Regions from separate parts of the Paenarthrobacter sp. 10L420 genome, predicted to be linked through region 1. Evidence: predicted binding sites of a transcription regulator. Region 1 holds the regulator's gene; each other region holds the start of a gene.

Region 1 (5,230 bases):
CTATCTACGCCCCCGGGGTGCTTGCTGCACCGGGAAGGAGCACCGCAGCAGGTTCGCTGTATTCGACCCGCACAATCTTGCCGTCGCCGTCCAGGGTCAGGGATGTCAGGGAGGTCAAGGTGCATTCACGCTTACGGGGGTCGTGCGCCAGCCGGCGGCCCTCGGCGGACAGACGGGTGGACCAGATGGGAAGCTGATGGCTGACAAGGATCGCCTCAGCGCCGTCGCCACCCAGTTCGATCGCCTTGACGCGCGCGTCCTCAACGGCAGCCAGGACCCGCGCGGCTTGCTCTTTATAGGGCTCGCCCCAGGACGGGCGCAGGGGGTTCCGGAAATAGAACCAGTGCTTGGGCTTCAAGAATTCGCTGCGGGTGGGGTGGAGTCCCTGGAAGTGGTTCTCCGCTTCGATGATCCTCGGGTCCGTATGGATCTCGAGATGGAGGGCCTCCGCAGTGGGCATGGCCGTTTCCTGGGCGCGCGTCAGCGGCGAAGCTACCAGGTGGACAATCCTGGCACCCTCGCTTGCGCGGACGGCGAAGTGCTCAGCCAGCATGCGTGCCATCTCCCGGCCCCGCTCGGAGAGATGGAATTCAGGCAGCCGGCCATAGAGGACGCCATCGGGATTATGGACCTCGCCATGGCGAAGCAGATGGACAGTTGCTTGGGGCATGTTTACCAGTTTCTCAAAGAAGCGGGGCGATCCGAAATCTTCTACCGCTAGTAGAACTCAAAGTTTTCCAGAAATGTTCCGTGGAGTTGGAATAAAAGATGCATATGCATGTTTATACTAGACACGAAGCTCGGTTGATGTTTCAAGTAAATGCATCAACCAGTCGACCGGGCAAGCCAGCGGTACCTTCCACTACATACAGGAGCAACATCATGATGACCCTTCCCGCCAACGTCACCACCGGCATCTGGACCCTCGACGCTTCCCACAGCGAGATCGGCTTCACCGTCCGCCACGCAGGCATCAGCAAGGTCCGCGGCGTCTTCAAGGATGCCGACGCCACCCTCGAAGTTGGCGAGACGCTGACCGACTCGAAGGTCAACGCAACCATCCGGACCGCCAGCTTTGACTCCGGAGACGTCAACCGCGACGGCCACGTCAAGGGCGAAGACTTCTTCGATGTGGAGAAGTACCCGGAGATCACCTTCATCTCCCGCCATGTCAAGGCAAACGGCGATGGCTTCGATCTTGTGGGCGATCTCACCATTAAGGGCGTGACCAAGGAAGTTTCCATCGAAACCGAATTCAACGGCGTGGCAGTGGATCCCTTCGGCAACACCCGTGCAGGCGTCTCCGGCGAAACCACCATCAGCCGCAAGGACTTCGGCCTCACCTGGAACGCAGTGCTTGAGGCTGGCGGCGTGCTGGTCAGCGACAAGGTTGTCATCAACCTGGAACTCGCGTTCATCGCACCGGCAGCTGCCTGACTCCCAGGCAGTTTCCTCAGCAGCTTCCACGGGAGTTTGCAAGGCAGTCCCGAGCAAACGGCGCCCCACCACAGTTCCGCTGTGGGGGCGCCGTTTCGCGTACTCAGAAGTCACCCTGCGATTATTCGGCAAACAGCCTGTAGTTAGCTGCGATGTAGCTCCGAATTTCCTATGCATCCTTCAACCTGCGGTCTAAAGTGATGCCATGAGTAACCCAGATGAAGCACCAGAGCCTCAGCAGCCCGGCGCCCAGCCTCCGCAGCCCGGCAACGTTCCTCCTGCGGGTTACCAACCGCCGCAGGGCTACCAACCACCCCAGGGCTACCAGCCGCCGTCGCAACCTGGCCAGTATTCGCAACCTGGCCAGTATTCGCAACCGGGACCGGGTCAGCCGGGGCAACCAGGACAGCCGGGTGGTTTCCACTTCGAAATGCCCACCGACGGACCCCGCAACTTCAATGACGTCCTTCCGCAAGGTGGTTTCTCGGGCCTCTTCAAGACCATGGGCCTGCCCACCGAGCTGAAAGTGTCCTATTTCATTTGGGTGATCTCCGGACTCCTGGGCCTCCTCTTTGGCCTCATTGGGCTTTTCGCCATCATCGCGGCCTTCGCGTTCATGCCAGGGGTTGCCGCACTCCTTCTGGTTCTCCTGATCATCAGCCTTGCTGTTGCAGCCGCCCAGATAGTGCTGGCCATGAAGATGAAGGAAGGGAAGGAATGGGCACGCCTTGCCCTCACCATCCTTGCCGCGGTTTCGCTGTTGCTCGCCATCTTTGGCTCCATCAACGCCGGCGGACCCGGTGCAGGCCTGGGTGGCAACTGGTTTGGCTTCCTGGTCAGCGCGGTGGCCGTTGTGCTGATGTGGTTGCCGAACTCGCAGTTGTGGTTCAAGGCAGTAAAGGGCGCCGTCTAACCCCCTGAAGTACCGCCGTCGGGCTCGCATCCGAGCCACCCTGACAGGTGTACAAGGCCGTGGTGGTCCGTTGGGCCACCACGGCTTTCATCATGAAGGCGTACGCCATCGTGATGATTTCACCGCCAAGCAGCAAATTCCTGCGTGTGATCATCCGCAGCGCCGGATCCCGGAGGTACGGTGGAAGCAGAATCAGGCTGGGGGCAGGGTCTTTTTGCTGATCCCGGCAGCCGCACCAGCAGTCGAACAAGCAAAGGAATGCCATGAGCAACCCTCCATACCCGCCGTCCAACACGGGGGACGCCAATTCGGGCGACGCGAACAAGGGCGATGCCAACAAGCCTGAGCAGCCGGGCCAGCCATCCACGCCCCAGTATGGTCAGCAGGCACCGCAGTACGGTCAGCAGACTCCCCAATATGGCCAGCAGCCGAGCGCTCCACAGTACGGTCAGCAGTCCCCGGGCGCACCCCAGTACGGTCAGCCCCCGGCTCCCCAGTACGGCCAACAGACTCCCCAGTACGGCCAGCAGTCGCCACAGTTTGGTCAGCAGTCCCCGTACGGCCAGCAGCCTTCTCCCTATGGTCAGCAGGCCCCGCAATATGGCCAGGACACCAACTGGCCCAGCCAGCAGCCAGGACCCACTACGGTTCCGCAGCTGGTCAACATCTCCTTCTGGATGATTATCGCAGCGGGCATCCTGTCTGCCATCAGCTCGCTGATCCTGGCCACCACGGGCTCGGATGCCTTCATCAATTCGATGCTCCAGCAGGCGGCACAGCAGGGCACTGAATTCCCGGAAGGCTCCATCGAAGGCATGCGTGGCGGCATTGTCGTCGCCGCGATCATTGGGGCCATCGTGTCCCTGGGCCTCTACGCATTGGTTGCATTCCCGGTCCGCAAGGGCAAGAACTGGGCCAGGATCCTGGGCACGGTCTTCGCGGCGATCTCTGTCCTTGGCCTCGCCGGACTATTCCAGTTCGGTGCCACGTACGGCATCCTGCAGCTCTTGGTGATCCTGCTGGGAGTTGCCGCAATCGTCCTGCTGTACCTGCCGGCGTCGGCTCCGTACTTCCGCAAGCCGCAGCCGTTCGGCAACCCTTACCAGAACCCTTACGGCCGCTAAGCCGACAAGCTTTCTATAACAACTCAACGGGCGCGGACCCGGTACGGCTAGACAGCCTGACCCGGTGTTTGCGCCCGTTGTGCGTGGTAGGCCAGGATCTGCAGCTCAGTGGCCATGTCCACCTTGCGGAGGTTCACGTGCGGCGGAACCTGCAGGAGAACCGGAGCAAAGCTCAAGATGCTCCGGATCCCTGCAGCGATGACGCGATCACAAACTGCCTGGGCAACGGTGGCCGGCAAAGCCAGCACCACCATATTGGTGTGGGTGCGTTCCAGGACGCGTTCAAGTTCCGCTGAATCGCTGACCCGCAACCAACCCACCTCGTTGCCGATCACCATGGGGTCTGCGTCGAAAATAGCTACGACGTCGAAACCTCTGGATTCGAAGCCGCCGTACCGCGCCAGCGCCTTGCCGAGGTTACCGGCACCGACAATTGCGACCTTCCAGTCGTGCGTCAGGCCAAGTGCTGCGGCAATGTGACGGCTCAGGTACTGGACTTCATAGCCCACCCCGCGGGTCCCGTACGAGCCGACGTAGGAGAGGTCTTTGCGAAGCGTGGAGGAGCTGACGCCTGAAGCCTCGGCCAACGCGTCCGATGACACACGTTCCACGCCTTCTGCCAGGAGGGAGTTGAGCGCGCGCAAATAGAGGGTCATCCGGGCCACAGCCGCGGGCGGGATCTGCTTGGCGGCAGGTTCGTTGTCCCCGCTTGTTGCCCCCGGGGACGGTTCCAGCGCAGTCACGGTTTTCTCCATTGCGTCGCTTGTTGTTCCACTCTATGGCCCTTGGCCGGACTCAACAAAAGCCCGTACTTCCGGGTTCCTCAGCCTTCAAGGACTCTTTTCAAAGTACGGGTCAGGCGCTGCTCGTCGATCTTCCAAAAATCGCGTTGGATCCCATCCACCAGCACCACGGGAATTTCCTCCGCGTAACGCTCCTGCAGTTCCGCGTTACCGTCGATTCCCTGCTCGGTCCACTGGACGCCCAGTCCCGACGTAACGCGCTCGACGGCGGCACGCGCCTCCGTGCACAGGTGGCAGTCAGCTTTGGTGAGGAGAACGACGTCGGGAATAGCCATGACACAACGGTAACCGCCCCAACCCTCTCTCACATCCTGACCGCTTTCCCACCGATGCTCTCTCACATCCTGACCGCTTTCCCACCGATGCTCTCTCACATCCTGACCGGTTTCCACCAACGCTCTCTCAAATCCCGACCGGTTCCCACCGAAGCTCTTGCACATCCCACGGGGTAGCCCCACCGTGCGCCCTCAACGCCGGGGCCTGGCGATTGACTAGACTCAAGGCATGCCCGACGAGAAGAACGCCGCTGTGGTCGCCGACGCCAAGGTTCCGCAGCACACCGGCGAAGCCGCTTTCTTCGACGTCGACAACACTTTGATGAAGGGCGCCAGCCTCTTCCATGTGGCCCGCAAGATGTACGAACGCAAGGCCTTCACGCTGTCCCAGGCGGCTGGCTTCGCGTGGAAGCAGTTCAAGTTTGTAATGCGCGGCGAGAACATGGACGACGTCCATGCCGTGCGCGACTCAGCCCTGACGTTGGCCGCCGGGATCACTGTGGAGGACATCAAAGCCCTGGGCGAAGAAGTTTATGACGAAATGATCGAGTCCCGGATCTGGCCTGGAACCAAAGCGCTCGCCGAGCAACACCTCCGTGTAGGCCGGAGGGTATGGCTGGTGACGGCGACCCCTATTGAGGTTGCCACCGTCATCTCCACAAGGTTGGGCCTGACCGG
Region 2 (5,230 bases), on a different contig from region 1:
TTGGGGCGTTCCCGGATTGACATGGATGCCTGGCGTCGACCCGGACCCGTTCGGACACTGATCCGATGAACCAAGAACGCCATGCAGAACTGTTTCAGCTCCTGGACGTTGCCGGCGAGGACGCCATGGAATGCGCCGCGCTCTTGGACAGAAACCCCAGCGGCCACGTCTTGGACGCATTGGAACTGCTGCAGCAACGGCTTGGCACTTTTCCAGCTGACAGTATTTCTCCCCATGAGCTGGGCGAGACCGTCTGGATCGAAGCCCTGCTCCGCTTCGCACCCAGGGTCCACGCATACCATCTGGAGTTGGGAATCGGCGCCGACGTGTCGGCAGCCACGCTGGCCGACGTGGGGCTCCAGCTCCGCATCAACCGCCGCGTCCATGGACATTTCGGCTCTGACACCTGGAGTTGGCTGACGTTACATATGGCAGGGAATCTGTTCCGGCTCGGCCGGTTGCAATTCCATTTGATCCGGAGCGAGCGTGGCGACGGGCCAGAGGGCAACGTGGCATACGCATCCGATTGGGTCCTGGGTGTCCACATTCCCGAGGACGGCGGGCTCTCCCCCGCACTGGTAGACGCCAGCTTTGACGAGGCGCGCTCGTTTTTTCCCCACTATTTCCCGGACAAGCCAGTTACCGTGGCCACGTGCGAGTCCTGGATGTTGGATCCCTACTTGGTTGAGCGGCTTCCAAACAGCAACATCGCATCCTTCGCCCGCCGTTTCACGTTGGATCGGTGCACCGATGCCCTCACGGATGCCGTGTACTTCACGTTTCGGCAGCGGGGGCTGGAGAACCTGGACAAACTACCCCGGGAAACTTCGCTCCAGCGCATAGTCCTTGAGAGAATCGACGACGGCGGTACCTGGCAACTGGGACACGGTCACCTGACGCTGTAAATGGTCTGCTGATCGGGGCAAGAAGAAAGGACGCGCATCATGGCGTCCTTCTCCGCCTGTGTGACCCAGAGCTTGTAGGCTGCCTTGACGGAGATCTGCCGTGCTACGTAGTGACACCGGAAGTTCTTGTTCGGCGGGAGCCAGGTGGCGGCGTCGCCTGCGCCCTTCTTCACATTCTCGGGCCCATCAGCTGCAATCAGGTTCAAGGGATCATTTGCCAGCCTTTGGCGCTGCTGCACCGTCAATTGCTTGGCACCCTTCTGCCATGCGTCGGCCAGGGCGACAATGTGGTCAATCTGAACATCAGCGCTGGTCTCCTGGCCCCGACGGAAGGTCACATGGGCGCCCGTGTACGGTTCGTGAAACTCTCCAGTGGCAACCTTGCATGAGGAACCGCTGGTGAACTCCACCGACGACAGGTCCCTGCGCAGGATGTCGTTCCTGGTGTCGCATCCGTTTCGGTCCGCATCCAGCCAGGCCTGGCCGAATGCGGTTCGCTCATAGTCATCCTGGGATGCCCGCCCCTTGACTTCCAGCTGTTCCAGTGCGGCGCTTGCCTTCTCCGCGGGAACAGCCTCGATGCCGGAAATGGGTTTCATCCAAGCCGGGTTAAATACCGGCGCATCAGTGGGGCCGGAGACCCAAGGCTCAGCCGCGTTGAACTGGCCGGTGGTGAAGAACCAAGACAGTCCTGCCACGAGGGTGGCGGCCACTAATCCTAGAATGGCCCAGGCTTGGCGTGATCGTCTGCGCGCGCGTTTGTAGGCAGACCAGGTGATACTCAAGGGGCTCCGTCCAGTCGGGGTGGGTGGTGTCCTTCGAGCGTAGGACACGGCACCGACAGTCAGAGCCGATATCCACAGTGTGTAGGAGAAGTCACACTGCAGTGGTGGGGTTCTTCCCCGGGTTACTGCTCACGCATAACGCGTTGCAGGTCTTCCGCAGCCACCTCCAGCAGCGTACGCAATTGCTGGACGCGTTCGTCGCTGACGTCCCCCGCGGCGTTTGCTGCGATGGCCTGGTCCAGCAGTTTCTGTGCCTGCTTGTGGTTGGCCCGTGCTACGTCCAACGCGTGTTCCAGCGTTGTCTCGTGTTCCAAAGTCGATTCATTTTCCATGAACCCATTTTGGTCAGGTTTCCCGGCTGATGCCAGTGACACAGCCGGGAAACCCGTGAATACTTCCCGGCTTAGGCGTTGGCTGCCTCAAGCACTGCGATAGGAGCCACGATGTCGCGGGCAGGGAAGGACGGCGGGTTGACGCCGGCCATTTCCTCCATGACACGGACCACTTGGCAGGAGTAGCCGAATTCGTTGTCGTACCAAACGTAGAGCACGAGGTTCTTGTCGTTGGAAATAGTGGCCAGACCATCAACGATGCCTGCGCGGCGGGAACCAACGAAGTCGGTGGAGACAACGTCCGGCGAGTCGATGTAGTCGATCTGCTTCCGCAACGGCGAGTGCAGCGACATTTCGCGGAGGTAGTCATTGACCTCATCGCGTGTGGTGCCATTGGCAAGGTTGAGGTTCAGGATCGCCATGGACACATCCGGGGTAGGTACGCGGATCGCGTTACCGGTGAGCTTGCCCTGAAGTTCCGGAAGCGCCTTGGCAACAGCCTTGGCTGCGCCTGTCTCCGTGATAACCATGTTCAGGGCTGCCGAACGGCCGCGGCGGTCTCCCTTGTGGAAGTTGTCGATCAGGTTTTGGTCGTTCGTGAACGAGTGCACCGTTTCAACGTGGCCGTGGATGATACCGAATTTGTCGTTGATGGCCTTCAGTACCGGAGTAATGGCGTTGGTTGTGCACGACGCAGCGGTGACGATCTTGTCGTCATCGGAGATGTCGGACTGGTTGATTCCGTGGACGATGTTCTTCAGATCGCCCTTGCCCGGAGCCGTCAGCAGGACACGCGCAACACCCTTGCTCTGCAGGTGCTGGGACAGGCCCTCCGCATCGCGCCAGCGTCCGGTGTTGTCCACTACCAGGGCATCCTTGATGCCGTAGGCGGTGTAGTCCACGGTAGCGGGGTTGTCGGAGTAGATGACCTGGACCTGAACGCCGTTGGCAGTGATGGTGTTGGCTTCTTCGTCCACGCGGATGGTTCCTTCAAAGGAACCGTGTACGGAGTCGCGGCGCAGGAGGCTGGCACGCTTGACGAGGTCGTTCTCGGCGCCCTTGCGGACAACGATGGCACGCAGCCGCAGGCCATGCCCACCACCGGCCTTTTCAATCAGGATGCGGGCCAGGAGGCGGCCGATGCGTCCAAAGCCATAAAGCACGACGTCGGTACTGGTGCGGTCATCAGCGCCACGCTTTCCGACGATTTCGGCGAGCTCTGCCCGCAGGAACTCATCCAAGGAGGTGCCGTGGCCCTCGACGCGGAACTTCTCCGTAAGGCGGGCAATGTCGATTGCAGCCGCACCGAGTTCCAGCTCAGCAAGAGCGTTCAACAGGGGTGCGGTTTCTTCGAGCAGCAGCTCGGTGTTGCTCATCCGGCGCGCAAAGCGGTGGGCCTTCAGGATGTTCATGGTCGACTTGTTGATCAGGCTCCGGCCGTGGATGCTCGTGACCACGTTGTTTTCCCGGTACAACCGGCCGATCACCGGAATCATGGCCTCGGCGAGAGCCTCCCGGCCCATCCACTTATCAAGACAAGAATCTGACGTCTGGCTCACAGAACTACCTTCCTTGGGTCAACCACATACGTCCTCGTATGCAGATGGCGGCCGCCCGGAGTAATCCTGCGGCACGGGCACTGGCCGGGCTTCGGTCCACCCACAGCGCCTTGAACGATTGCAAAGAAAAGACCGCCGGCTGCGAACGCAGTCCCGGCGGCAGAACATCTACGTTCATAACAAGTCTAAGGCGGAAGGGCGTCCTCTTGGGTGCCGGGGGGCGTGAAATCACTCACATGGCAGTCACAATGGACGTCATATGCCCGGGACCTCAGTGGCGAATGTGGATGGGTTGACCGATACGCCGGGTTCTGTCATCCCTTGCCGTTGCCGGCAAAGGAGTGGCGGCCATCCATCTACGAACGCCGTTGCCGACGCCCTCCAGCAGCCTACCCGGACACTCGGGCGAGCAGCCCTCAAACGTGTCCTGTCTGGCCTTGCTCCGGGTGGGGTTTACCTAGCCTCCCCGGTCACCCAGGGAGCTGGTGGTCTCTTACACCACCGTTTCACCCTTACCTGCCGCATGCTGATGCAAGCACCATCACGCGAAGGCGGTCTGTTCTCTGTGGCACTGGCCTGCGGGTTACCCCGAGTGGGCGTTACCCACCACCCTGCTCTGCGGAGCCCGGACGTTCCTCGAGCCACTTCCGTGACGCGCGACCGCCTGGTCAACCCATCCGCCGTACAGTCTACCGGCGTCGAGGGTTGCCCCGGTCACCGGTAATATCGTCAGGTGCTGATTCTGCTGCCGCCTTCCGAAGGCAAGACCCCCGCCGTAAAAGGCCCCGCCGTCGAATGGGAGTCGCTCAGCTTTCCGGAACTCAACCCCTACCGCGCCAAGGTCCTGGAATCGTTGGGCACCGTCAGCGCGCACGAGGACGCCTTGGCGTTGCTTGGCGTCGGCGCCTCGCTGAAGGACGACGTCGAACGTAATACCCGGCTGCACGCGGAACCGGCGGCGCCGGCCCACCAGGTCTACTCGGGAGTCCTGTATGACGCGCTCGGCTTCAATTCGATGACGCCGACTCAACGCCGCAAGGCAACCGAATCGATTTTGGTGATTTCGGCACTGTGGGGTGCCATCGGTTTTGGTGACCATGTGCCGGCTTACCGGCTGTCCATGGGAACGGCACTGCCCGACGTCGGACGCCTCGCCTCCTTCTGGAAGCCGAACCTGAATGCGGCCCTCGCCAAACGGGCTGAAGGAGAATTGCTGGTTGATTGCCGTTCCAGCACGTATGCAGCGGCGTGGGCTCCACCAGCAGCGCAAACCGTCACAGTGAATGTTTTCAACGAGGCAAACGGCAAGCGCACGGTGGTCAGCCACTTCGCCAAACACACGCGGGGTGAGTTTGCCAGGCACCTGCTGACCAGGCGCGGGAAGGCTCCAGCAACTCCGGATCAGTTACTGAAGGCTGCCAGCGAAGTTTGGACCGCGGAACTGGTTGAGGGTTCGGCCCGCAAGCCGCACGCGCTGAATATCATCCTGACCAGCTGACTGAAGCTGTCAGTTCCACTCCGCCGAACGGACCAGGATGACACCGGAATCCGGGCAGAAGACGATGTCGTCTTCAGCAGCGGCCTTGACTTCGGCCAGGTCACCGGGGCTGAGCATCATGCCGGACCCCTCGGACTTCCCGTGGAACAGC
Region 3 (5,230 bases), on a different contig from region 1:
CTTGCCGGGTCTTTCTTCACGGCAAACCGAGTTCTCGTTTTCGGTGGGCCAGCGCCTGACCGAAACGTGTTCGCCGTCGGACGCCTTGATCGAAGCCAATGGCGGCACTTTCCTGGGCCGGACCGGAACCATCACCACGCCGCACGGAACCATCCAGACGCCCGCGTTCATCGCCGTCGGAACCAAAGCAACAGTCAAGGCCGTGCTGCCCGAGTCCATTGCCGGGCTCGGTGCGCAGGCAGTGCTGGCCAACGCCTATCACCTGTACCTGCAGCCGGGCCCTGAGATCCTCGACGCCGCTGGCGGGCTGGGGGCCTTCATGAATTGGTCCGGCCCGACGTTTACGGATTCCGGCGGATTCCAGGTGATGAGCCTGGGATCGGGGTTCAAGAAGGTCATCGACATGAAGAATGTGGACACTTCCGGCCCTGATGATGCGGTGGCGCCAGGCAAGGAACGGCTGGCGCACATTGATGACGACGGCGTGTGGTTCAAGTCGCACCTCAACGGGGACCGACACCGCTTCTCCCCCGAGATCTCCATGCAGGTCCAGCATCAGATTGGGGCTGACATCATGTTCGCGTTCGACGAGCTGACCACGTTGCAGAACTCGCGGGCCTACCAGGAGGAGTCGCTGGAACGGACCCGTCTCTGGGCCCTGAGGTGCTTGGAAGAGCATGCCCGTTTGACTGTTTCCCGAGTCGGGAAGCCGTACCAGGCCCTGTTCGGGGTGATCCAGGGTGCGCAGTACGAGGATCTGCGCCGAAAGGCCTGCCAGGATCTGGGGGCAATGCCTTTTGACGGGTACGGGATCGGTGGTGCGTTGGAGAAGGAAAACCTGGGCACGATTGTGCGCTGGTGCAACGAGGAACTCCCCGAGGACAAGCCACGGCACCTGCTGGGCATTTCCGAGCCGGACGATATCTTCACGGCAATCGAGAACGGGGCCGACACGTTCGACTGTGTCTCACCAACCCGCGTGGCCCGAAACTCAGCTTTCTATACGCCGTCCGGTCGGTTCAACCTCTCCGGGGCGCGCTATAAGGCCGATTTCGGACCACTGCAGGACGGCTGCGACTGCTACACGTGCGGAAACTACTCGCGCGCGTACATCCACCATCTGTACAAGGCCAAGGAAATGGTCTCGGCCACTCTGATCTCCATTCACAACGAGCGCTTCGTGGTGAAGATGGTGGACGATGCGCGGTTGGCCATCGAGTCCGGGGACTTCTTCGAGTTCAAGGCGGAGACGCTGGGCCGGTACTACTCCTAGCTGTGGTTGGCGTGGCAGGTCTCGCGGGGTTCCCTAGGCTGCGACTGGCCCGTAGCTCGGCTCACGCTTCTTGATATAGCCGACCACCAACACCGTGATCGGGACGAACAGGAACTCCACGCCAGTCTTGTAGACGAAGCCCACCAGGACATAGTTGGCGAACATGCCGAAGTCCGTGATGCCGATGACCGAGGCCGCGATGCTGCAGAAGATCAAGGTGTCCACGAATTCGCCCACAACGGATGAACCCATGAGCCGCGCCCACAAGGTCTTCTCGCCCGTGCGCTCCTTCATTTTCACCAGAATCCAGGAGTTGATGGTCTGACCGGCCAGGAAGGCCAGAAGCGAAGCGAGCACGATCTGCGGGACCGGGCCCAGCGCGCCCTCGATGGCTGCCTGCTTGGCGGTTCCGTACTCATCCGTGAAGCCAGGCAGCACGATGATCACCCAGTAGCAGAGTGAAGCGAAGGCTGAGAGAGCGAAGGAGGTAATGATGGCCTTGCGTGCCACCTTGAAGCCGTAGACCTCACTCATGACGTCGCCCAGGATGTAGGCCAGTGGGAACAGGAAGAATCCGCCATCAGTGATGATCGGACCAAGCACGACGCCCTTCGATGCGCCGATATTGGACAGGATCAGCACCACGGCCATGATGGCGAGCATGATGCCAAAGTACGGGGATCCGATCGAAGCGAAGCGGGGTGCAGGCTTGCTCAGGGTGCTGGAGCCGGAAGGCGAGGGCATGGGTCATCCATTTCGTAGTGGTTCGCGCGGGCGCTGTTGGTTCAGGCACCCGGCTGTATTAGCACTGTTGTTGGTGGGGCTCAGCCCGACACCAGCTTTATTGTCCCACCCACCAACGCTCTCTCACATCCTGACCGGTTTCCACCGATCTTCTCTCACATCCTGACCGGTTCCCACCGATCTTCTCTCACATCCTGACCGGCTCCTTTCCGGACGTTTTCTGAACGTGTTCAAATATGCAGCTATACTCGTTATTGAACACGTTCAAAACTCGGTTCGAGGAGCAACACCATGGCAACAAAAAGCGAACAGACCCGGCAGCTTGTAGCCGACGTCGCACTAAGAATGTTCCGTGAAATCGGCTTCGAGAAGACCACCATGCGCGCGATTGCACAGGAGGCGGGAGTTTCCGTCGGCAATGCCTACTACTACTTCGCCTCCAAGGATGAGCTCGTCCAGGAGCTGTATATCCAAGTCCAGAACGAGCATGCGGAGGTTGCGGCACAGGTTCTCAACGACGTCCACGATCTCGCCGGTCGACTGAAAGCCGTGCTGCACACGGGCGTCGACGTCATGGCGCCCTATCACCAGTTCGGCTCAGATTTCATCGCAACCGCGATCCGGCCGACGTCGCCAGTCAATCCATTTGGCGAGGCGTCCACCGCCGCCCGCGAGGCTTCGCTTGCGATCTTCCGGTCCGCCGTCGACGGTTCCTCCCCCGCCGTCGCCAAGAAACTGCGCGAAGATCTACCGGAGCTGCTGTGGCTTGCATATATGGGTGTCGCCCTTTTCTGGGTCTACGACAAATCCGAGGGCCAACGCCGAACGCGGAAACTGATCGACGGTGCCGCGCCCTTGGTAGCGAGGGGGTTGTCGCTGGCGAAGATTCCTGGCGTCGGCAAGGTATTCGACGACGTTCTGGGACTCGTCCGCAGCGTGAAGGAAGGCTCGTGATGGAGCGGACAGTGGCACTTGCGGGCGCTACCGGGTTCATCGGCACCTACTTCAGGCATCGTTTTGTTGCTGAGGGTTGGCAAGTTCGGACGGTCGGGCGGGATGCTTCAACTGATGCTCCATGGAACGACGACGGCGCCATCGCCAAGGTGCTGAACGGCGCCGAACTGCTGGTGAACCTCGCCGGACGATCCGTGAATTGCCGCTACAACGACCGGAACCGCCGGGAGATCGTGGACTCCCGGGTTTTGACAACTCGTGTCCTGGGTCGAGCCGTTGCTCGATGCGCCTACCCGCCTGGGACGTGGATCAACGCCAGCACTGGCACGATCTATCGGCATGCGGAGGACGGCCCACAATCTGAAGCATCGGGTGAGCTGGGCAGCGGGTTCTCTGTAGACGTGGCCCGTGCGTGGGAGGACGAGTTGGCTGCTGCCCATGTTCCGGGCACTCGAAAGGTTCCCCTTCGCATTGCGATCGTCCTCGGTCCGGGCGGTGGCGTGATGACTCCTCTGCGGATTATGGCCCGGCTTGGTTTAGGTGGGCGGATGGGGCCGGGCACGCAGAAGTTCAGCTGGATTCACGTGGAGGATCTGTTCCGCGCGGTGGCATTTGTCCACGGGCAGTCTGCACTTACTGGTCCAGTAAACGCAGCAACGCCATATGCCGTGGATAACCGCGAACTGAATTCGCTTATTCGGCAGAGTATAGGTGTCCCGTTTGGACTCCCGACGCCAGCTTGGCTGCTCGAAGCCGGAGCTGTCCTCATCCGGACACAGGCGGAACTGGTGTTGAAGAGCCGGTGGGTCGAACCCCGGAAGTTAGTCGATGCGGGTTTCACCTTCTCCTATCCGGCTCTGAGCGGCGCGCTCAACGCGATCGCGGGGGGCAAGTGATGAGTCTGACCGCCCGTTCGGAAGTCTGGATCTACGGACCAAAGGATCGAGTGGTTTTGGGCTGGAAGGCCCTGATCATCGGGATCTTGATGTCACACCTTGTCTTTGGCGTCCTCCTAGCCCTATCAAACCCAGCATGGGGCGTCGTCTTGTTCGCCTTCAGTGCCCCGCCAACATGGGGAGCCGCTGCTGCGGTCGGCTCACTGTTGGGCCTGGCACTGCGACGCATCCGAAATCAATGGATTCATGTCGCTGCCTTCTTTGCGACCCCGGCTCTTGTGAGTGTCCCCTTCGGAGGGTTTTGGAATCCCTCAGCATGGGCCTTTCCCTTGAGCATTGCCGTCGCTGCAGGAATCGCGCGCCTTTCCGTTTGGAAAATCGTCCGGATCAACGACCTGCCTTCTCTCACATAATCACCGCCTTCCGGGCAACGTTCTCTCACATCCCGACGCTTTCCGGGCAACGTTCTTTCACATCCCGCAGTGCACGAGCGGTCATCGGCGTCGTGATCTTGTGCCTAGGTAGCGGTGAACCCTTTTCTCGTATTCCGCGTAGGGCCGCCCAAAGGCCAGCCTCTTCACGCAGCACGCCCAAATGGTCCATGAGCATTCCGACCGGCAGGGTCACCACCACCCATGATGAACCGGCGAGTGTCCCCGCGCCCAAATGGATGAGCCACCACCTCACGTACATAGGATGGCGGGTCAATGCATAAGGGCCGCTTGTCACGAGTTCCTCAGCCTCTCCAAATTGAAACTGCCCGTCGAGCGGCGACCTCGTTCAGCCAAGGCCCAGGCATTCAGCCCACCGCCAATCACCAGCAGCCCGGAACCCACCATCCGGTGAAGCAGGTCAGGGCCGGGCAAGGACCGCGGACTAGTTCTTCCGAGAAAGAACATCACGGCCACTCCGGTCACTTGGCCCGGCGGCAGGGGCAGGTTTCCGAATAGCCTCCTCAAGGTGAGCCGAGGGGTCGGGGATGGCTGAGAAATAGTCGCCATGCCTGAACAGTAACCCCGCGATCCGCTCTTGTCCGCAGCAAGGAAACAGGACGTGACAGAGCATCCGCCGAAAGCGGTCAGCATGTGAGAGAACATCCGCCCAAACCGATCAGGACGTGACAGAGGAACCGCCGAAAGCGGTCAGGACGTGAGAGAACATCCGGAAGGGACCACAGCGCGAAGGCGGGATCAAAGCAAAAGCCGCGCACCGCCGTCGTGCGTTCAGGCTGTTCAGGGCGTTCAGGGGCCTCGAAACCTAAGGAAGTGTTAGGAAATCGCTTCCGGCGTTGGCTGTGCCCTGCATCACCAATAGTTTGGATTATGTCCTCTTCACCCATGGAGGACCTTTCTTAGTCGACGAA
Region 4 (5,230 bases), on a different contig from region 1:
GCCATCCAGTTTGATCGCCGCCGCGTAGCCACTGGTGATGAAGGCCTTGATCCCGGAGTCGCCTGCCAGATGTGCAGCCTCAGCGGTCTTCTTCACCTCCGGGGTGCCGGTAAGTGCCAGATCCAGCGTGGCCTGCCGGGCTTCCTTAATGCGGGCATCGAGATCGGTTCCCGGTGCGGTAAGGGTTGCCAGTAGCTCCGGAATTTCGCGGGCCGCGGCCGCGAAGGCCGCCTTGGCTGGCTCCTCGGATGTCAGCAGCGCAGTATCCGTGGCCTGCCGAGGCGAAGCCAACGATGAAAGGAAGTCCCTGTCCGCGACGAGACGCGATGAGTCCGCTGACCTCGCAGCAGTTGCGGTGCTCCGAGCCTGCTCGACGGCGGTCCTCGCCCTCTCCGCCACGGCGGCGGCCCCGTTGGGGTTGGCTGCGACGTCTGCCTTGACCTGCTGCAGCAGGTCAGTCACTGCCGCGGTTTCAGTGTGATGGTCTGAGGCGACGAACTGCCCGTAGCGAAGGAAATCAGCAACGAAGTCCGCGCTGGAGGTGTCGAGGGCAGCTTGAGCTCCGAGAGTTACCGCAGGCACGGGTGAATTCGTCAGGTAGTAAACCGCCTCCCGATCCTGGCCTTGGGCAATCTTCCTCCAGCCCTCAAGCACGAACTGCTCAATGGCTTCCCCGCCCGAGTCCAGGCTCTTGGAAGCGGCAGCACTGATTTGAGGGTTTTCCAGGCTAGTGAAAAACGTCGCCGTCGTCCGAAGGTCGCCGTCCCAAGTGCTCGCCCACCCGTCGGACAAGAAGGCTATTGTTGCGGCGTCGGAAATGAGAGCTGCTTTCGCGGAGGACCGCACGTGCGCGCTCCCCCGCTTCGTCAGCTCGGTGACCAGCTCCTTACGGTCCGTTGCCAGCGCAACGTCCTGTCCGCCGTCGAGGAATGCCTGCACCGCCTCGGGCCCGCCCACCAAGGCAAGCTGGGCTGCCGCCCGCGTTGCCGGCCCACCTGCCCTCCACAGATCAAGGACCCCGGCCGCATCAACAGCCCGCTCTACGAACGGAACAGGAGCCTGCGAGGCGAGGGGAATCTCAAATTCGGGAATGTCGTAGGCCTGGGCGGGGCCGGCGAAGAGCAGGGATGCCCCCGCTAACAAGGCAACAAAGGCCGCGGTCCAACGATGGCGGGCAGCACGGATGGAAGCAACGCGGAAAGCAGACATCAAAGATTCCCCCAAGAAAGATGCGACGACAGTGCCCGAGCCATCCGGGCGGCGTTGGACCTGAAGACCTGCCTACCGGGGTGACTAGCTGTCCGCGGACATCGTATCTGAGATTCGACTGTGACTCCTGTCGCACTGTCTGCGATCAAAGACACCAAACACCCGTGAGGCCAATCACAAGGCGGCCAAAAGTGATCTGCTGGATAGCGATCCCCTCCCAAAGACGAGAAGGTTTTACCATGCAACAAACCATGCTGGCTTCGAAGGACACTGTCCTCCAGGCCGCCGGTACGGCACTAAGCCGTGGCCTCAACGTCCGTCACATCCGCTTCATGGCACTCGGATCCGCAATCGGCACGGGACTGTTTTACGGTTCTGCGTCCGCCATACAGAAAGCCGGCCCGGCCGTCCTTTTGGCCTACATCATCGGCGGCGCAGCCGTGTTCATGGTGATGCGAGCACTTGGTGAAATGGCCGTCCGACACCCCGTTTCCGGCTCATTCGGCCAATACGCGAGCAAGTACCTTGGACCGTTCGCCGGCTTCGTTACCGGCTGGACGTACGTGTTCGAGATGGCGATCGTGGCCATCGCCGACGTCACCGCGTTCAGCATCTATATGGGCTTCTGGTTCCCACAGGTGGATCGCTGGATCTGGGTCCTCGCGATCATTCTCTTCCTGGGTGCCATGAACCTGTTGAGCGTTAAGGTCTTCGGTGAACTGGAGTTCTGGTTCTCGCTGATCAAGGTGGTGGCGATTATCGCCATGATCGTCGGAGGCGCAGCAATCGTCGTTTTCGGCTTCCAAACGGGCGACGGCGGGGGCGTGGCACCGGGGTTGGGGAACCTGGTTAACCACGGCGGTTTGTTCCCGAACGGCTTCGAAGGGCTCCTGGCTGCGTTCGCCGTTGTGATGTTTGCGTTCGGTGGGATCGAAACAATCGGCATTACCGCTGGCGAAGCTGCCGATCCCAAAAAGGTCATCCCGCAGGCAGTCAACACTGTGCCAGTCCGTGTGCTGCTGTTCTACGTCCTGACCCTGGGCGTGTTGATGAGCATCTTCCCGTGGAACGAAATCGGCAGCAGCGGCAGCCCGTTCGTGCAGATCTTCGACGGCCTGGGCATCCCTGCTGCGCCGCACATCCTCAATGCCGTGGTCATCACAGCAGCCCTTTCCGCTATCAACAGCGACATCTTTGGTGCTGGCCGCATCCTGTTCGGACTTGCCCAGCAGGGCCATGCTCCGAAGAGCTTCGGCAAGATCTCCAGGCACGGCGTCCCTTGGATGACCGTGGTGATGATGGGCGGAATCCTGCTTGTGGGCGTCCTGCTGAACGCTGTGATCCCGGAGGATGTGTTCGTTCTGATCGCGTCGATCGCCACGTTTGCCACAGTGTGGGTTTGGGTGATGATCCTTGCTTCGCACGTTGCCATGAAGCGGGAGATCAAGCGCAAGGGGCTTCCGGCGTCGGAATTCGGTTCACCCTTATGGCCGGCAGCATCCATTCTGACCATGGCGTTCATGGCTATGGTGATCGTGATTCTCGGGGTCTTCGAGGACACTCGGGTAGCCCTGTATGTCGGCGGTACTTGGCTGATCCTGCTGTTCGTGGCTTACAAGCTATGGGTTCGCGGTGGTGGCCTGCGTCGTGCAGAGCTCGTGGACGAGACGGCCTGATTACCCGCGCCGAAACTGCAGTTAATGCCAATGTTCGCGCGGAACATTGGCATTAACTGTCAGCTCGTGAGGGGGCTCGGCTCAGATGGCGGCAGCAGCGGAGCGGACGGCCACGGACAAGGCAGTTGCCGGGCGCCCGATCAGTTTCCGGAGATCACCGGTGGTCACCAAAAGGTCGCCGCGGCCAATGCCCAGATCGGTGTCGGCCAGGATCTGCGCGAAGCCTTCCGGCACCCCTGCGCCCGTCAGGAGATCGGCGTATTGGTCTGCCGGGAGGTCTCGATATTCGATGGACTTGCCTGATGCAGCGCTAATTTCGGCGGCCAGCTCGTCCAAGGTAAATGCCTCGTCACCGCCCAACTCATAGATCTTGCCGGCCTGGTGCTCCGCAACCAGAACCGCGGCCGCAGCTTGCGCGTAGTCTGCGCGGGAGGCACCGCTAACCTTGCCGTTTCCGGCACTGCCCGCAAGTGCGCCCTGCGCCAGCGTTCCCGGCAACTGGTCGGTGTAGTTCTCGATGTACCAGCTGTTGCGAAGGAGGACGAAGGGGACGCCGGATTCTTTGAGGATGGATTCCGTGGCCTGGTGCTCTGCAGCCAGCTTCATGCTGGTGGTGTCTGCGTTGGCAATGCTGGTGTAGGCGAGAAGCTCCACACCCTCGGCTTTTGCCGCCTCGATAACCGTGCGGTGCTGCTCTACCCGCTGTCCGACGGCGCTTCCCGATATGAGAAGGACCTTGGTGGCACCTTTAAGCGCCTGGGCGACCGACGCAGCGTCGTCGTAGTCCATTGCAGCGGCGCGAACGCCGCGAGCAACGAAATTGGACAGCTTTTCGATGGAGCGCCCGGTGGCGACAATGCTGTCAGCGGGTACATTGCGTTCAAGGAGGGCCTCTATGACGTGGCGGCCCAGCTGGCCTGTTGCTCCGGTAATGACGATGCTCATGACTGGTTCCTTTCAAGGAAATTAATGGGACGGTCACCGATCACAACCAACGCTTCCGCAGATAACTTCCCGAAAGAGAGTACGCACTTTAAGGTAAGGTACTGACATGAAAGTAAGTACCCTCCCGGCCACCGTCGCTGACGGCGTCTTCCCTGCCGGCTGCCCGAGCCGGACAGTACTGGACCACATCACCAGCAAATGGGGTGTGCTGATCCTGCTTTCGCTTTCCGAAGGCGATCAGCGATGGAGTGAACTGCGCCGACGCGCTGAGGGCGTCAGCGAAAAAATGCTGGCCCAAACCCTGAAAACGCTCGAACGGGACGGGCTGGTACGCCGCGACGCACAACCCGTCATCCCACCGCGCGTGGACTACAGCCTGACTGAACGCGGCCGCGAGCTCACGGCACTGCTTATACCCCTGGTGACCTGGGCCTTTGATAATGCCGAGGCAATCATCGGCGGCCAAAGTTAGCCTGGATCTCCGCGCCGAAACTATAGTTAATGCCAATGTTCGCGCGGAACATTGGCATTAACTGTCACCTCGGCGAAGGGATGGTGGGGGTTACCGGGCAGACCACCCACCGTCCATGGTGTAGCTCGCGCCGGTGACCATGCCGGCGTCGTCCGAGGCCATCCAGGCTGCCAACGACGCGACTTCCTCAACCTCCACCAGCCGCTTTACTGCCGACTCCGTCAGCATCACCTTGGCTAAGACCTCTGACTCGGGGATGCCGTGGAGCCGGGCTTGATCGGCGATCTGTCGCTCCACCAAGGGCGTGCGAACGTATCCAGGGTTGATGCAGTTGGACGTCACTCCATGCTCGCCGCCCTCCAAGGCAGTGACCTTGCTGAGCCCTTCCAGGCCATGCTTCGCGGAGACGTACGCGCTCTTGTAGGCCGAAGCGCGGAGCCCGTGAACCGAGGAGATGTTGATGATCCGGCCGAACCCATTGGCGTACATGTGTGGGAGCGCGGCCCGGATGAGGAGGAACGGGGCCTCCAGCATCAGGGCGAGTATCCGCCTGAATTCAGCAGGTTCGAACTCCTCGATCGGCGCTACTTTCTGGATGCCGGCGTTGTTGACCAGGATGTCGCAGTCAAGGCTGAGGGCGGCCAGGGCGTCGACGTCCAACAGGTCCACAGTCCAGGCAGTGCCGCCCAGCTCGTCGGCGAGGGCCGCAGCTCCGGAGGCATCGACGTCGGCCACTACAACTTTCGCCCCGCGGGCGGCGAGCGCGCGGGCGCAGGCTGCCCCGATTCCGCTGGCACCGCCGGTGACCAGTGCTTTGCGCCCATTCAAGGAGTTGTCCATGGAACTAGCCTTTCGAAGCTGAAGACGTAGTCAGACCGTGTCGCACGGCGTCGGCTTCGTCCACGTCCTGCAGCGCGATGCCCTTGGT

The links. Region 1 encodes Rex, which represses fermentation and respiration genes when NADH is low (regulators of the CRP and FNR family bind a similar motif). Its sites were predicted from a motif close to CTTGTGAANNNNTTCACAAG; they were not measured.
Region 2: AC1DD5_RS18075 (glyceraldehyde-3-phosphate dehydrogenase) is a predicted target of Rex. The motif match lies at 3,801-3,820, and genes of this name have one in related genera.
Region 3: AC1DD5_RS16520 (queuosine precursor transporter) is a predicted target of Rex. The motif match lies at 2,235-2,254, and genes of this name have one in related genera.
Region 4: AC1DD5_RS14290 (ALF repeat-containing protein) is a predicted target of Rex. The motif match lies at 1,371-1,390, and genes of this name have one in related genera.

The regions. Positions count from the first base shown of each region.
Region 1 is NZ_JBFTJK010000001.1:109,034-114,263, reverse strand. It holds gene AC1DD5_RS00520 (histidine phosphatase family protein) at 5-670, opposite strand; gene AC1DD5_RS00515 (YceI family protein) at 886-1,437, shown strand; gene AC1DD5_RS00510 (hypothetical protein) at 1,643-2,350, shown strand; gene AC1DD5_RS00505 (hypothetical protein) at 2,614-3,474, shown strand; gene AC1DD5_RS00500 (redox-sensing transcriptional repressor Rex) at 3,522-4,229, opposite strand; gene AC1DD5_RS00495 (glutaredoxin family protein) at 4,298-4,552, opposite strand; gene AC1DD5_RS00490 (HAD family hydrolase) at 4,782-5,230, shown strand, end outside.
Region 2 is NZ_JBFTJK010000014.1:16,779-22,008, reverse strand. It holds gene def (peptide deformylase) at 1-61, shown strand, start outside; gene AC1DD5_RS18090 (acyltransferase domain-containing protein) at 66-905, shown strand; gene AC1DD5_RS18085 (HNH endonuclease family protein) at 890-1,690, opposite strand; gene AC1DD5_RS18080 (hypothetical protein) at 1,813-2,022, opposite strand; gene AC1DD5_RS18075 (glyceraldehyde-3-phosphate dehydrogenase) at 2,094-3,581, opposite strand; RNA gene rnpB (RNase P RNA component class A) at 3,866-4,257, opposite strand; gene AC1DD5_RS18065 (YaaA family protein) at 4,315-5,079, shown strand; gene AC1DD5_RS18060 (zinc ribbon domain-containing protein) at 5,089-5,230, opposite strand, start outside.
Region 3 is NZ_JBFTJK010000011.1:143,967-149,196, forward strand. It holds gene tgt (tRNA guanosine(34) transglycosylase Tgt) at 1-1,273, shown strand, start outside; gene AC1DD5_RS16520 (queuosine precursor transporter) at 1,307-2,017, opposite strand; gene AC1DD5_RS16525 (TetR/AcrR family transcriptional regulator) at 2,309-2,971, shown strand; gene AC1DD5_RS16530 (TIGR01777 family oxidoreductase) at 2,971-3,867, shown strand; gene AC1DD5_RS16535 (hypothetical protein) at 3,867-4,280, shown strand; gene AC1DD5_RS16540 (hypothetical protein) at 4,306-4,560, opposite strand.
Region 4 is NZ_JBFTJK010000008.1:190,168-195,397, reverse strand. It holds gene AC1DD5_RS14290 (ALF repeat-containing protein) at 1-1,209, opposite strand, end outside; gene AC1DD5_RS14285 (amino acid permease) at 1,449-2,885, shown strand; gene AC1DD5_RS14280 (SDR family oxidoreductase) at 2,967-3,830, opposite strand; gene AC1DD5_RS14275 (winged helix-turn-helix transcriptional regulator) at 3,937-4,302, shown strand; gene AC1DD5_RS14270 (3-hydroxybutyrate dehydrogenase) at 4,393-5,142, opposite strand; gene AC1DD5_RS14265 (MFS transporter) at 5,147-5,230, opposite strand, start outside.